3 regions of the Kocuria sp. CH-021 genome follow, and region 1 is predicted to be linked to each of the others. Evidence: riboswitches for the same ligand, from Rfam matches in the RefSeq annotation. Region 1 holds a riboswitch; each other region holds the start of a gene.

The links. A riboswitch is a leader RNA that binds a small molecule or an ion and turns the genes downstream of it on or off. The one in region 1 is predicted to bind S-adenosylmethionine.
Region 2: another riboswitch for S-adenosylmethionine. It lies ahead of ACPYN7_RS02015 (hypothetical protein); the one in region 1 lies ahead of ACPYN7_RS07220 (MetQ/NlpA family ABC transporter substrate-binding protein).
Region 3: another riboswitch for S-adenosylmethionine. It lies ahead of ACPYN7_RS03640 (cobalamin-independent methionine synthase II family protein); the one in region 1 lies ahead of ACPYN7_RS07220 (MetQ/NlpA family ABC transporter substrate-binding protein).

Annotation. Positions count from the first base shown of each region.
Region 1 covers NZ_JBNAFK010000007.1:111,213-115,478, forward strand. Annotated here, with positions in the region: gene ACPYN7_RS07205 (solute symporter family protein) at 1-1,173, shown strand, start outside; gene ACPYN7_RS07210 (GlsB/YeaQ/YmgE family stress response membrane protein) at 1,395-1,664, shown strand; gene dxr (1-deoxy-D-xylulose-5-phosphate reductoisomerase) at 1,792-3,066, shown strand; SAM riboswitch class IV at 3,111-3,227, shown strand; gene ACPYN7_RS07220 (MetQ/NlpA family ABC transporter substrate-binding protein) at 3,328-4,221, shown strand; gene ACPYN7_RS07225 (methionine ABC transporter ATP-binding protein) at 4,218-4,266, shown strand, end outside.
Region 2 covers NZ_JBNAFK010000002.1:152,962-157,227, reverse strand. Annotated here, with positions in the region: gene cspE (transcription antiterminator/RNA stability regulator CspE) at 1-138, shown strand, start outside; gene ACPYN7_RS02025 (hypothetical protein) at 344-532, shown strand; gene ACPYN7_RS02020 (hypothetical protein) at 688-984, opposite strand; SAM riboswitch class IV at 1,379-1,504, shown strand; gene ACPYN7_RS02015 (hypothetical protein) at 1,518-1,745, shown strand; gene ACPYN7_RS02010 (PIN domain-containing protein) at 1,757-2,152, shown strand; gene ACPYN7_RS02005 (glycosyltransferase family 4 protein) at 2,156-3,325, opposite strand; gene ACPYN7_RS02000 (DUF6350 family protein) at 3,498-4,266, shown strand, end outside.
Region 3 covers NZ_JBNAFK010000003.1:240,379-244,644, forward strand. Annotated here, with positions in the region: gene ACPYN7_RS03630 (IclR family transcriptional regulator) at 1-391, shown strand, start outside; gene ACPYN7_RS03635 (3-hydroxybutyrate dehydrogenase) at 510-1,274, opposite strand; SAM riboswitch class I at 1,467-1,569, shown strand; gene ACPYN7_RS03640 (cobalamin-independent methionine synthase II family protein) at 1,780-2,997, shown strand; gene ACPYN7_RS03645 (MFS transporter) at 3,299-4,266, shown strand, end outside.

The DNA of each region.
Region 1 (4,266 bases):
GCGCAGATGGCCGGCGCCGGCGCCCTGGTGTCCCTGCTGCTGGGCATCGGCTCCCGGGCCGGGCAGTCCCTCGTGATCGTGGTCGTGGGCGTGCTCATGATCGTCTACGTCCTCGTGGGCGGCATGAAGGGCACCACCTACGTGCAGATCATCAAGGCCGTGCTCCTGGTCTCCGGCGTGGCGGTCATGACCGTCTGGATCCTGGCGCTGTACGGCTTCAACTTCTCGTCCCTGCTCGGTGACGCCGTCGCCGTCTCCGGCAACCCGGCCATCCTCGAGCCGGGCCTGAAGTACGGCGTGAGCGAGACCAGCAAGCTGGACTTCATCTCCCTGGGCCTGGCCCTCGTCTTCGGCGCCGCGGGCCTGCCCCACGTGCTGATGCGCTTCTACACGGTGCCGACCGCCAAGGAGGCCCGCACCTCCGTGGTCTGGGCCATCTCGCTGATCGGCCTGTTCTACCTCTTCACCCTGATCCTGGGCTTCGGCGCGGCGGCCCTCATCGGCGCCGAGCGGATCCAGGCGGCCCCCGGCGGCGTGAACTCCGCGGCCCCGCTGCTGGCGTTCGAGCTCGGCGGCTCGCTGCTGATGGGCATCATCGCGGCCGTGGCCTTCGCCACGATCCTCGCGGTCGTCGCCGGCCTGGCCATCACCGCCTCGGCGTCCTTCGCGCACGACATCTACACCAGCGTCATCAAGAAGGGCGACTCGGACCCCCGCAAGGAGCTGAAGGTCGCCAAGACCACCGTGGTGGTCATCGGCCTCGTCTCCATCGCGGGCGGCATCGGCGCGCAGGGCCAGAACGTCGCGTTCCTCGTGGCGCTCGCCTTCGCGGTCGCGGCCTCGGCGAACCTGCCGACCATCCTGTACTCCCTGTACTGGCGCCGCTTCACCACCCGCGGCGCGGTCTGGTCCATGTACGGCGGCCTGATCATCTCCGTGGGCCTCATCGTCTTCTCCCCGGTCATGTCCGGCACCGAGACGTCGATGATCCCGACCGCCGACTTCGCGTGGTTCCCGCTGCAGAACCCGGGCATCGTCTCGATCCCGGCCTCCTTCCTCCTCGGCTTCATCGGCTCCATGACGGAGCGCCGTCTCGAGGACCCGGTCAAGCAGTCCGAGATGGAGGTGCGCTCCCTCACAGGCATCGGTGCGGAGAAGCCCGTCGCGCACTGACGCGATCTCCGCTCCCACCTGGGACGATCCCCGGCCCGCCCGAAGCCTCGGCTTCCGGCGGGCCGGTCCGTGTCCGGCGGACACCCGCGTATTCACTGAAGTAAAAGGACAGGAGGCTGAGCGTCCGCTAGGGTTGGCGACGAAGCCGGCTCAGGGTATTCCTGGGGAACTCGCCGGTTGCTTACAATGAAAGTCCCTCCCGGGACGGATAAGGAGCAATCATGGGAATCATCAGCTGGATCGTCCTCGGCCTCATCGCCGGTGCTCTCGCCAAGCTCATCATGCCGGGCAACCAGGGCGGCGGCATTCTCGTCACCATGGTCCTCGGCATCGTCGGAGCCCTCCTCGGAGGCTTCCTGGGGTCGCTGATCGGCATCGGCGACCTGGAGTCCGTGTTCGACATCGGCACCATCATCACGGCCGTCGTGGGAGCGCTCATCGTGCTCTTCATCTGGGGCGCGGTCACCGGCCGCAAGGGCCGCACGCACTGACCCGGCCCCACCGGTCCCCGAGGCCCCGTCCACCGTTCCCGGTGGACGGGGCCTCGTGGCGTCCGAGCCCGGGCCGGCGTCCGCGCCCGGGGCGGGCCCGCGGGGTGATCCGGGGGATACTGGGGCCATGACGCCCCCCGCCTCCTCGCCCCGCACCCGGCAGACGCCCGAGCTGGCGGCCCTGGTCGCCGCCGGTCCCCGCAGGATCAGCGTCCTCGGCTCGACCGGCTCGATCGGCACCCAGGCCCTCGACGTCGTGCGGGCGGCCCGCGAGCTCGAGGGCCGGGCCCCGTTCACCGTGGTCGCCCTCGCCGCCGGGCGGAACCACCTCGAGCTGCTGGCCGAGCAGGCCGTCGAGACCCGCGCCGCGCTCGTGGCCACGAGCGGCACCGGCCAGGACGCCGCCCGGCTGGCCCGGCTGATCGCGGAGCGGGCCGCGGCCGCCGGGGCGGGGGACTACCGCCCCGAGATCGAGCACGGGCCCGCCGCGGCGTCCGCGGCCGCCGCCCACCCCGGCGCGGACCTGGTCCTCAACGGCATCACCGGCTCCATCGGGCTCGCGCCCACGCTGGCGGCGCTGCGGGCCGGGCACAAGCTCGCGCTGGCGAACAAGGAGTCGCTGATCGCCGGCGGCGCCCTCGTCAAGGCCGCCGCGGCGGCCACCGGGGACCCCGACGCGCTGATCCCCGTGGACTCCGAGCACTCGGCGCTCGCGCAGGCGCTGCGCGGCGGCTCCGTCGGGGAGGTGGACCGGCTCGTGCTGACGGCCTCGGGCGGGCCGTTCCGCGGCCGGTCCCGGGCGGAGCTCGAGGCGGTCACGCCGCAGGACGCGCTGCGCCACCCCACGTGGGACATGGGCCTGATGGTGACGACCAACTCCGCGTCCATGGTGAACAAGGCCCTCGAGGTGCTCGAGGCCCACCTGCTCTTCGACGTCCCCCTCGAGCGGATCGACGTGGTGGTCCACCCCCAGTCGGTGGTCCACTCCATGGTCCAGTTCGTGGACGGCTCCACCCTCGCCCAGGCCTCGCCCCCGGACATGCGCCTGCCCATCGCCCTCGGCCTGGCCTGGCCGCACCGGGTGCCCGGGGCCGCCCCGGCGTGCGACTGGACGCGCGCCGCCGAGTGGACCTTCGAGCCCCTGGACCCCGTGGCGTTCCCGGCCGTCGAGCTGATCAAGGCGGCGGGGGAGCGGGGCGGGACCTTCCCCGCGGTGTTCAACGCGGCCAACGAGGAGGCGGTGCACGCCTTCCACGACGGCCGCATCCGGTTCCCGGCCATCGTGGACACGGTCGAGGCGGTGCTGGACGGGCACGACGACGACGGCCCGCTCGAGCTCGAGGCCGTCCTGGCGGCCGAGCACTGGGCCCGCCGCCGGGCCCGCGAGGTCCTCGCCCGCTGACCGGGCCCCCGGGCCACGGCGTCCCCGTGCTAGTCTGTCGGCCGGATGACGAGTCCCAGCACGAAGCCCTGGCTGGCTGGGCGGCAACCCTCTCCCGTAGTGGGGTGCCCCAGGTGAACCATCCGGCCACGGCCGACGACGGCCGGCGGCAAGTACGGCTCGACGCCTCCCGCGCCCTTCCGCGCGCCGATCGGCCGACGCCGCCGGATCCCGGCCCTGGTGGACACCTCCGACACCTACGGACCCACGGAAAGGCACCACATGCGATCGCAGCGCCTCCCCTTCCTCGCCCTGGCCACCACCCTCGGCCTCACCCTCACCGCCTGCGGCGGCTCCGCGGGGGAGTCCTCCGGCGAGGGCGTCCTCGCCGACGACAAGGTCACCATCGGTGTCGTGGGCACGGACCCGACCCACGACGCCCTCAAGCAGCTGGCCGAGGAGCAGGGCATCACCGTCGAGTACGTCGACTTCTCCGACTACAACCAGCCGAACCCCGCCAACGAGTCCGGCGACGTGGAGATGACCTGGTTCCAGCACATCCCGTTCCTCGCCGACTACAACAACTCCGCGGGGGGCTCGATCACCCCCGTCGGGTCGACCTCGATCTACCCGCTGGGCCTGTACTCCAACCAGTACGACTCCGTGGAGCAGTTCCAGGAGGGCGACGAGATCGCGGTGCCCAACGACGCCGTGAACCTCTCCCGCGCGCTGCTGGTGCTCGAGGCCGCCGGGCTGGTGGAGCTGACCTCCGACACCCTGATCCCCACCGAGCTCGACGTCGACACCGAGGCCTCGACGGTGACGGTCACCCCGGTCTCCGCGGAGCAGACGGTGCTCTCGCTCGACTCGGTGGCCGGCTCGGTCATCAACAACGACTTCCTCTCCCGGGCGGACATCGACCCGAAGTCCGCGCTCGCCCAGGACGACCCCGACGCCGAGGGCTCCCGCGCCTACGTCAACCTGTTCACCACGACCGAGGAGCTCGCCGACGACGAGACCCTCCGGCAGGTGGCCGACCTGTACCACGAGCAGCCCGTGCTCGACGCCGAGATGACGGAGACCAAGGACACCGCCGTGCCGCTGCAGCTGGAGCAGCAGGAGCTGCAGGAGCTGACGGAGCGCTACCAGCAGGAGCTCAAGGACCAGGAGCAGTGAGCGCGGCGGTCCCCACCGGGCCGTCCGCACCCGGGCGCCCGGACG
Region 2 (4,266 bases), on a different contig from region 1:
TCCAAGGACGTCTTCGCCCACTTCTCCGCGATCAACTCGAACGGCTTCCGCTCGCTGAACGAGAACGACCGCGTCGAGTTCGAGACCCAGGACGGCCCCAAGGGCCCCCAGGCCGCGAACATCAACGTCATCTCCTAAGGATCCTCCGTGGGCCCCGGCCCGTCGATCCTCCAGAACCGCCGTCGGGCTCCGCCCGACGGCGGTTCTGTCGTCGTGGCCGACGTGCATCGTGTCCCGCAGTACGCTGTCCCACAGCGCGGAACGCCACCGTCCCGCGTCCCACGACATCCCCTCGCCGTGCCCAGGGGCAGGGCGAGGCGCGAGAGCACCCGGAGGTCCTGCCATGACCGCACCCGATCCGTTCCCCGCGGCGGAGGAGCCAGAGGACCCCTTCGTGCTGAACCGGATCTCCGACGCCGAGCTGGAGGTCACCGTGCCCTTCGAGGTCGAGGCCTCCGAGTGGGAGTTCGACGGCTCCGCCGACGAGGCCGGAGGCGGCTGGGGCTCCGCGGGGGACTACGGTCTCGAGTGAGCGCTCCCCGGCCCGGCCCGGGGTGCGGCCCGGCCCGGGGTGCGGAGCGGCCCGGGGTGCGGAGCGGCCCGGGGTGCGGAGCGGGCTGCGGGCGGCGCGCACGACGGAGGCCGCAGCCCGATGGGCTGCGGCCTCCGTCGTGTCCTGCCCGCCGGCTACGCCGACAGCGGGAGGGTCGAGGGGTGGAGCTTGAAGAACGGGTGCCGTCCGGTCGTCGCGAGGGCTCCGGGAACGAGGAGCTGGCGGTACTTGGCGCACCATTGCGCGGTTCCCTCCGTGTGCTCCGCCGCGGCGGCGAGGTCGTCGGCCTCAGGGCTCAGGTACTCCTGCACGTCCCCGTCGGTCGACGTGAGCCGGACGAGGTGCAGATCGGGGAGGGCGGTGACGGTCACGTCGATCCACTCCTCGCGCTGGTCGGTGGTGATGGCTGATCTTTCTTCGGACATGGTCATGTTTTCTCCTGACGTTCTTGCAGGCATCCGATGGCGTTGCCCGCCGCTTCGTCATCCGATCCACCCGGGAACATCGGGTTGGCGCGCAGCGGGTCGGAGCCCCTCCGCGGGTTCGCCGGGGATCGTGTGATCTCCGGCCGAGCACGCGGACGCCGCATCTCGAGAAGCAGATCCAGGCTACCCCGGAGCTCCGACACCTCGACAAGCGCGTCGTGAGTCGTGTCACTGAAACGTAATGCTCGAGCTCGTCGCCGGCGCCGTCGCCGGTGTTCCGCGACCATTCCAGCGCAGCGATGTGTCGCCGAGATGTCGGAACGGTGACGTCCCGGGGAAGAACCGCGCACAGGGGGGGGCGACCCTGGCGCCGCCGGGCGATGTGGTTCAATGGACTCAGCTTCAAGAGACCCGGTCGGCAAGCTCCGACTTGACCGGGCACCAACCCCATGTTCACGGGTGGTTCGGATGACGAAGCGGCTCGCGTCGCCGCCACGGCGGCACCCGGTGCGAGCAAGAGCGCACGAAGGATCCCGGTCATGTCCGACCCCCGCACCCCCGTCCCCGCCGTCCGCACGGGCGCGCCGCCCGGCTCCTCCCCGGGTGTCCCGGCCGGACGGGACCCGTCCCCGGGCGAGCCCGCCGGCGTCCCGGCCATCAGCGCCTCCGCCATGAGCGTCGAGGACTACGCCCGTGCGGTGCAGGCCCGCACCGAGTTCGTGGACTTCCTGCTGGCCCCGGCCCGCGGGGAGCTCGCCGCCGCCTGAGGACGGGCGCCGTGGACCTGCTCCTGGACCGTTCCGTGCTGCTCGGGGTGCGCACCCCGGAGCGCTGCCCCGAGCTGGCCGGGGTCCTGCGCCGGCAGGGTCACCGGCGGCTGTTCGTGCCGGCCACGGTGCTCGGCGAGCTGCTCGCCGAGCGGCCCGACGAGACGCTGTGGGCGGAGCAGCTCGAGCTGCGCTTCCCGGGCCGGGTGCTGCCGGTGGACGCCGCCGTGGCCCGGGCGTGGGGCGCGCTGGCGGCACGGGCGACGGCCGACCCGCTCGCCGGCCTCACCGCGGCCACGGCCCTGGTGCACGGGCTGACCGTGCTGACCGCGGAGCCCGGGCGGTACGCCGGCACCGGGACGTCCGTCCTGGACGCGTCCCCCGCCCCGCGGCAGTCCTCGCGGTAGCCCTCAGGCGGCCCGGCGGCGGCGCGGGCCGCGCTCCGGCACCGAGAGCTCCAGGGCGCGCTCGTAGTGCTCGAGCAGCTGCCCGACCAGCACGTCCCACGTCCGGCCCTGGACCGCCGCGTGCGCGGCGGCGCCGAACGCGGCCCGCTTCGCCTCGTCGCCCAGGAGGTCGGCCACGTGCCCCCGCAGCGCTCCGAGGTCGCCCGGGGGATAGAGCCAGCCGGTGCGGGACCGGTCCACGAGGTCGAGGGGCCCGCCCCGGCCGGTCGCGACCACCGGCACCCCGGAGGCCATGGCCTCCTGGATCGTCTGGCAGAACGTCTCGAACTCGCCGGGATGGACGAACACGTCGAAGGACGCCATGATGCGGGCGAGCTCCGCGCCGCTGCGCCGCCCGGTGAAGTGGGCCTGCGGGAGCCGGCGGCGCAGGACGTCCTCCTCCGGGCCCGAGCCCACGACCACGAGACGCGTGCCGGGCAGGTCCGCGACCGCGGCGAGGTCCTCGACCTGCTTCTCCGGGGCGATCCGGCCCACGTAGCCGACGATCCGCCGGCCGCCGCCGACCTCCTCCCGCCACTGCTCGTCCCGGTGCCGGGGGCTGAAGCGGGTGGTGTCCACCCCGCGCCGCCACAGGTGCACGTCCCGGACGCCGTGCTCGGTGAGCTGACGGACGGCCGAGGTGGACGGCGCGAGCGTGAGCGTCGCGAGGTTGTGCATGGAGCGCACGTGCCCCCACAGGAGCTGCTCGAGGAACGGGGCCCCGTACTTGGCCGCGTAGCCGGGCACGTCCGTCTGGTAGACCGCCACGCACGGCACCCCGAGCTGCCGGGCCGCCAGGATCGCCCGGCGGCCCAGCACGAACGGGGAGGCCACGTGGACCACGTCCGGCCGGAAGCGCTCGAGCTGCCGGCGCACCCGCGCCACGGTCCCCCCGGCCACGCGCACCGCCGGATAGCCCGTGAGCGGCACGGCGGGCAGCCGGTGCACCGGCACCCCGTCCAGGTCCTCGACGACGTCCTCGGCGGGGCGCCCGAGCGGAGCGGGGCCGTAGGAGGGCGCCACGACGGCGACGTCGTGCCCTCCGGCGACCAGCTGCTCGACGACCCGCAGCACCGAGTGGGTGACTCCGTTCAAGTGGGGGAGGAACTGCTCGGCGACCACGGCGACTCTCATGGGCCCGAGCCTGCCCGGGCCGGGCGGCCGGACGGGAAGCGGCGCGTGGCCCGCCGGTGAAGGCCTCGTGAAGCCTCTGCCGGGGCGCCGCGCGGGCGTGGGAAGATGGTCGGTGATGAACTCCCATGGCTCCTCTTCCCCCGCCGCACGCCCCGACCGCAGGGGCGTGCCGATGCCGCTGTGGCTGCAGGGCGTGCTGGAACTCGGCTCCGTGGCCGTGGTGTCCTACCTGCTCGTCCTGCTGACCGTCCTCATGGTGTGGCTCGCCGACGGCTTCGACACCCTTGGACTGACCGGGGGGATCGTGCTCTCGGGCCACGTGTGGCTGCTCGCCCACCTCACGCCCCTCCAGGTGGCCCTGGACCCGGGCGCGGGACTGCCCGCGACCACCGGGACGCTCAACCTCGTCCCCCTGGGGCTGACCGTCGTCCCGTTCGCGCTCGCCTGGCACGCCGGGCGGCGGCTGGCGCGGGCCTGCTGGGAGGGCCAGTTCTGGCAGCCGTACCTCAGCGGCCTCGCCGCCTACTCCGCGCTCGGCGCCGCGGCGGCGCTGCTGTTCACCGGGGAGCAGGTCTCGGCGAGCCCGGCCGCGGCGGCCGTCTTCCCGCTCGTGCCCGTGGCCCTGGGCGGGTTCGTGGGCGCGTACCGGGCCTCCCGGTCCCTGCCGGGGCTGATCGGCGTCAACGCCGCCGCGTGGGTGGAGCGCACGAGCCAGTACTCCCGCTGGGCCGGGTCCTACGTCTGGGCGGTGCTGCGCGCCGGCTTCGTCGCGGCCGTCGCCGGGGTCGGCGCCGGGGCGGCCCTGCTCGCCGCCGCCCTGTTCTGGAACTGGAACGACGTGGTGGGCGTCTACCAGCGGCTCGGCACCGGCGTGCCGGGGGACACCGCGCTGACCGGGCTGCAGCTCGGCTACCTGCCCAATCTCGCGGTCTACGCCCTGG
Region 3 (4,266 bases), on a different contig from region 1:
CTCCCACGTCCTCTACGAAGGGCTGCGACTGCCGCTGGGCGTGGCCTCGGCGGGGCTGGCGATCCTGGCCCACCTCCCCGACCCGGAGGTGGACCGGATCCTCGCGGCGACGGCCGGGGCCCGCGCCGACTGGGGTCCGGGCCACACGCCCGAGCGGATCCGGGCCCTGCTCGCGGACGTGCGGCGGGAGGGCTTCGCCGTGAACCCCGGGCTGATCGTCGAGGGCAGCTGGGGCATGGCCGCGGCGGTCTTCGACGCGACGGGGGCGCCGGTCTACGCGCTGAGCCTCACGGGCATCGAGCCCCGGTTCACCGGCGAGCGCCGGCAGCCCCTGGGGCGGGCCCTGCTCACGGAGGCCCACCGGCTCTCCCGGGAGCTGGGCCACCGCTGAGCGCACCGGGCCGGCGGCGGACCGTCCGGGCCGCCGGGCCCGTCCGGACCGGCAGCGGGCGGGCCGGGCCGCCGGGCGGTCCGGACGCGGCAGCGCACCGCCGCGGCGTGGGGCGGGCTCAGCGCGCCGTCCAGCCGCCGTCCATCGTGTAGGAGGCCCCGGTGACCATGGACGCGTGCGGTCCGGCCAGCCACGCGACCAGGCTGCCGACGTCCTCCGGGTCCACGAGCTTCTTGATCGGCGTCTCGCCGAGCATGATCCGCTCGACCACCTCGGACTCGGGGATCCCGTGCACCCTCGCCTGGTCGGTGATCTGCTTCTCGACGAGCGGGGTGCGCACGTAGCCGGGGTTGATGCAGTTGCTCGTCACCCCGTGGGCCGCGCCCTCCACCGCGACGGTCTTGGACAGCCCCTCCAGGCCGTGCTTCGCCGAGACGTAGGCGCTCTTGTAGGGGGACGCACGCAGCCCGTGCACGGAGGAGACGTTGATGACGCGCCCCCAGCCCCTCTCGTACATGTGCGGCAGCGCGGCGCGCACCAGCAGGAACGGGGACTCCAGCATCAGCACCAGGATCCGGTGGAAGTCCGCGGGGTCGAACTCCTGCAGGGGGGCGACCTTCTGGATGCCGGCGTTGTTGACCAGCACGTCGACCTCGAGGCTCAGCTCGGCGAGCGCCGCGGTGTCGAGCAGGTCGACGGCCCACGCGCGGCCGCCGAGCTCGTCCGCGACGCGCCGCGCCCCGGCCTCGTCGACGTCGGCCACGACCACGTGCGCGCCGGAGCCGGCGAGGGCCCGGGCGGCGGCCAGGCCGATGCCGCTCGCGCCACCGGTGACGAGCGCCGCGCGGCCCTCGAGGTCCTGCTGCGGGGGCGTCTGGGACATGGGGGTCCTTCCTCTGGTCCGTCGTGCCCGCGGGGTGAGGGGCACGGATCACCGCCACGGTATGTGATCCAGGCCATGTTCGCGAAGGACAGGGCCACCCGGGAGCGCGCGCCGGGTCGCGTCACACGGCGTCATGTCCGTCATCCGGGCGCCGGATGGCGCAGCGCGCACGGGTGCGCTTGGATGGGACGGTCACCATCCAGAGCGGCCGAGAGATCTGGCTCGACGACGCCGCAGCAACCCGGGCGAGGGCTTCCCGTCCCGCCTCCGGTGCTACCGCCAGGACCGATGGAAAGGACGCACGGCCCATGCCGCACAGCACCGACCGCATCCGCACGACCCATGCCGGGTCCCTCCCCCGGACCCCGGCGCCGCTCGGGGCGAACCGGGCGAGGGGTGGCGCCGAGCTCGCCTCCCGCCGGCTCCGACCCTGACCGGCCCTGACCGGCCCCACCCGACTCCCCCGCCGTCCCCGCCGTCCCCGCCGTCCCCGAGGAGGACACCCATGACCATGCAGAACACCGACCACGTGCAGACCACCCACGTGGGCTCCCTGCCGCGCACCCCGCGGCTGCTCGAGGCCAACCAGCAGCACGCCGAGGGCGCCATCACGTTCGAGCAGCTCACCGCCGAGCTCGCCACGGGCGTCGAGGACGTGGTGCGCCGGCAGCGCGAGATCGGCCTGGACGTCGTGAACGACGGCGAGTACGGGCACACCATGTCCAGCGCGGTCGACTACGGCGCGTGGTGGAACTACTCCTTCTCCCGCCTCGGCGGCCTCACCCCCTCCGACGAGGACCGGTGGGCGTCGACGGAGAAGAAGCGCTCCTCGCCCGGCCACATCGTGCTCACCAGCTTCCCGGACCGCCGGGACCGCGAGCGCTTCCGGGAGGCGTACGAGGACCCGGCGTCGGGCATCCTCACCGGGCGCTCCTCGACCAAGCAGCCCAAGATCACCGGGCCGCTCCGCTACACCGGCCAGGAGGCCGTGGCCTCGGACGTCCGCAACCTCCGCGCCGCTCTGGAGGCCACGGGCGCCGGGACCGGGTTCGTCGCCGCCCTCTCCCCCGGCTCCGCGGCACGGGTGACGAACGAGTACTACGAGACCGACGAGGAGCTCGTGTACGCGTGCGCCGACGCGATGCGCGAGGAGTACCTGGCGATCACGGACGCCGGGCTGACCGTGCAGATCGACGACCCCTCCATCGCGGAGTCCTGGGACCAGATCAACCCCGAGCCCACGGTCGAGGACTACCTGGCGTTCACCCGGCTGCGCGTCGAGGCCCTCAACCACGCGCTGCGCGGGATCCCCGAGGAGCAGGTCCGCTTCCACCTGTGCTGGGGCTCCTGGCACGGCCCGCACACCACGGACCTCGAGCTGAAGCACCTCGTGGACCTGATGCTGACCATCAACGCCGGCGGCTACACCTTCGAGGGCGCCTCGGCCCGCCACGCCCACGAGTGGAAGGTCTGGCGGGACCACCCGCTGCCCGAGGGCCGCGTGATCATCCCCGGGGTGGTCTCGCACTCGACGAACGTGGTGGAGCACCCCGAGCTGGTCGCGGACCGGATCGAGCAGTACGCCTCCGTGGTGGGCCGCGAGAACGTCGTCGCCTCGACCGACTGCGGGCTCGGCGGGCGCCTGCACCCGCAGATCGCGTGGGCCAAGCTCGAGTCCCTCGTCGAGGGCGCCCGCCTTGCCTCGGAGCGGCTCTACCGCTGAGCCGCCGCTGTCGACGCCCCTTCGCGCCGCCGGGCCCGGTCCTCCTCGAGGGCCGGGCCCGGCGGCGTTCCGACGGGCGCGGTCCCGGCGTGCGCGGCTCCGAGCGGTCGGCGGCGGGCTGCCGCCACCGGCCCCCCGCAGGTGAGGCGCGTCACATTTCCGACGACGAATTGATCGTTCCGCACGGATGGTGACAGGCATCACTTTCATCCGTAGTATCGTCCTGAACTACCGAACGTTCGGTCATAATCCGTTCGGTTCCGCCGAGGACGTCGCCGTCCCCGACCACACTGGAGAACCCATGGCGCACACTTCATCCGCCCCGGCCGGGCGGCACGAGATGTCCCGCGAGGAGCGCAAGGTCCTCGCCGGCACCCTCGTGGGCACCACCATCGAGTGGTACGACTTCTTCATCTACGCCCAGGCCGCGGCCTTCGTCCTGGCCCCGCTGTACTTCGCGCCGCTGTCCGAGGAGAACGCCGGCCTCGCCCAGGTCGTCGCGTGGGCCTCCCTGGGCATCAGCTTCCTGTTCCGTCCGCTCGGCGCGGTGGTCGCCGGCCACCTCGGCGACAAGTACGGCCGCAAGCTCGTCCTGGTCCTCACCCTCGTGGGCATGGGCGCGGCCACGATGCTGATCGGCCTGCTGCCCACCTACGCCACGATCGGCGTCTGGGCCCCGATCTTCCTGGTGCTGCTGCGCGTCATGCAGGGCTTCTCGGCCGGCGGCGAGTGGGGCGGCGCCGCCCTGATGTCCGTGGAGCACGCCCCGCGGAACAAGCGCGGGCTCTTCGGCGCCTATCCGCAGATCGGCGTGCCGCTGGGCATGCTGCTTGCCACGTCCTTCATGTTCGCCCTCACCTCGATGATGACCCCCGAGGACTTCCAGGCCTGGGGCTGGCGCATCCCGTTCATCTCCTCCGTGGTGCTCATCGTGGTCGGCTACCTGATCCGCAAGACCGTGGACGAGTCCCCGGTGTTCAAGGAGATGCAGCTGCGCAAGAAGGAGTCCTCCGCTCCCCTGGGCCAGCTGTTCAAGCACAACTCCAAGCAGGTCACCCTCGCGGCCCTGATCTTCGCCGCCAACAACGCCGCCGGCTACCTGGTCATCGCGTTCTTCGCCTCCTACGGCGCCAACGTGCTGGGCATGCCCCGGTCCCAGACCCTCATCGCCTCCCTCATCGGCGGCGTGGGCTGGCTCGTGTTCACGATGTTCGGCGGCTGGATCTCCGACAAGATCGGCCGTGTCCGCACCTTCCAGATCGGCTACGG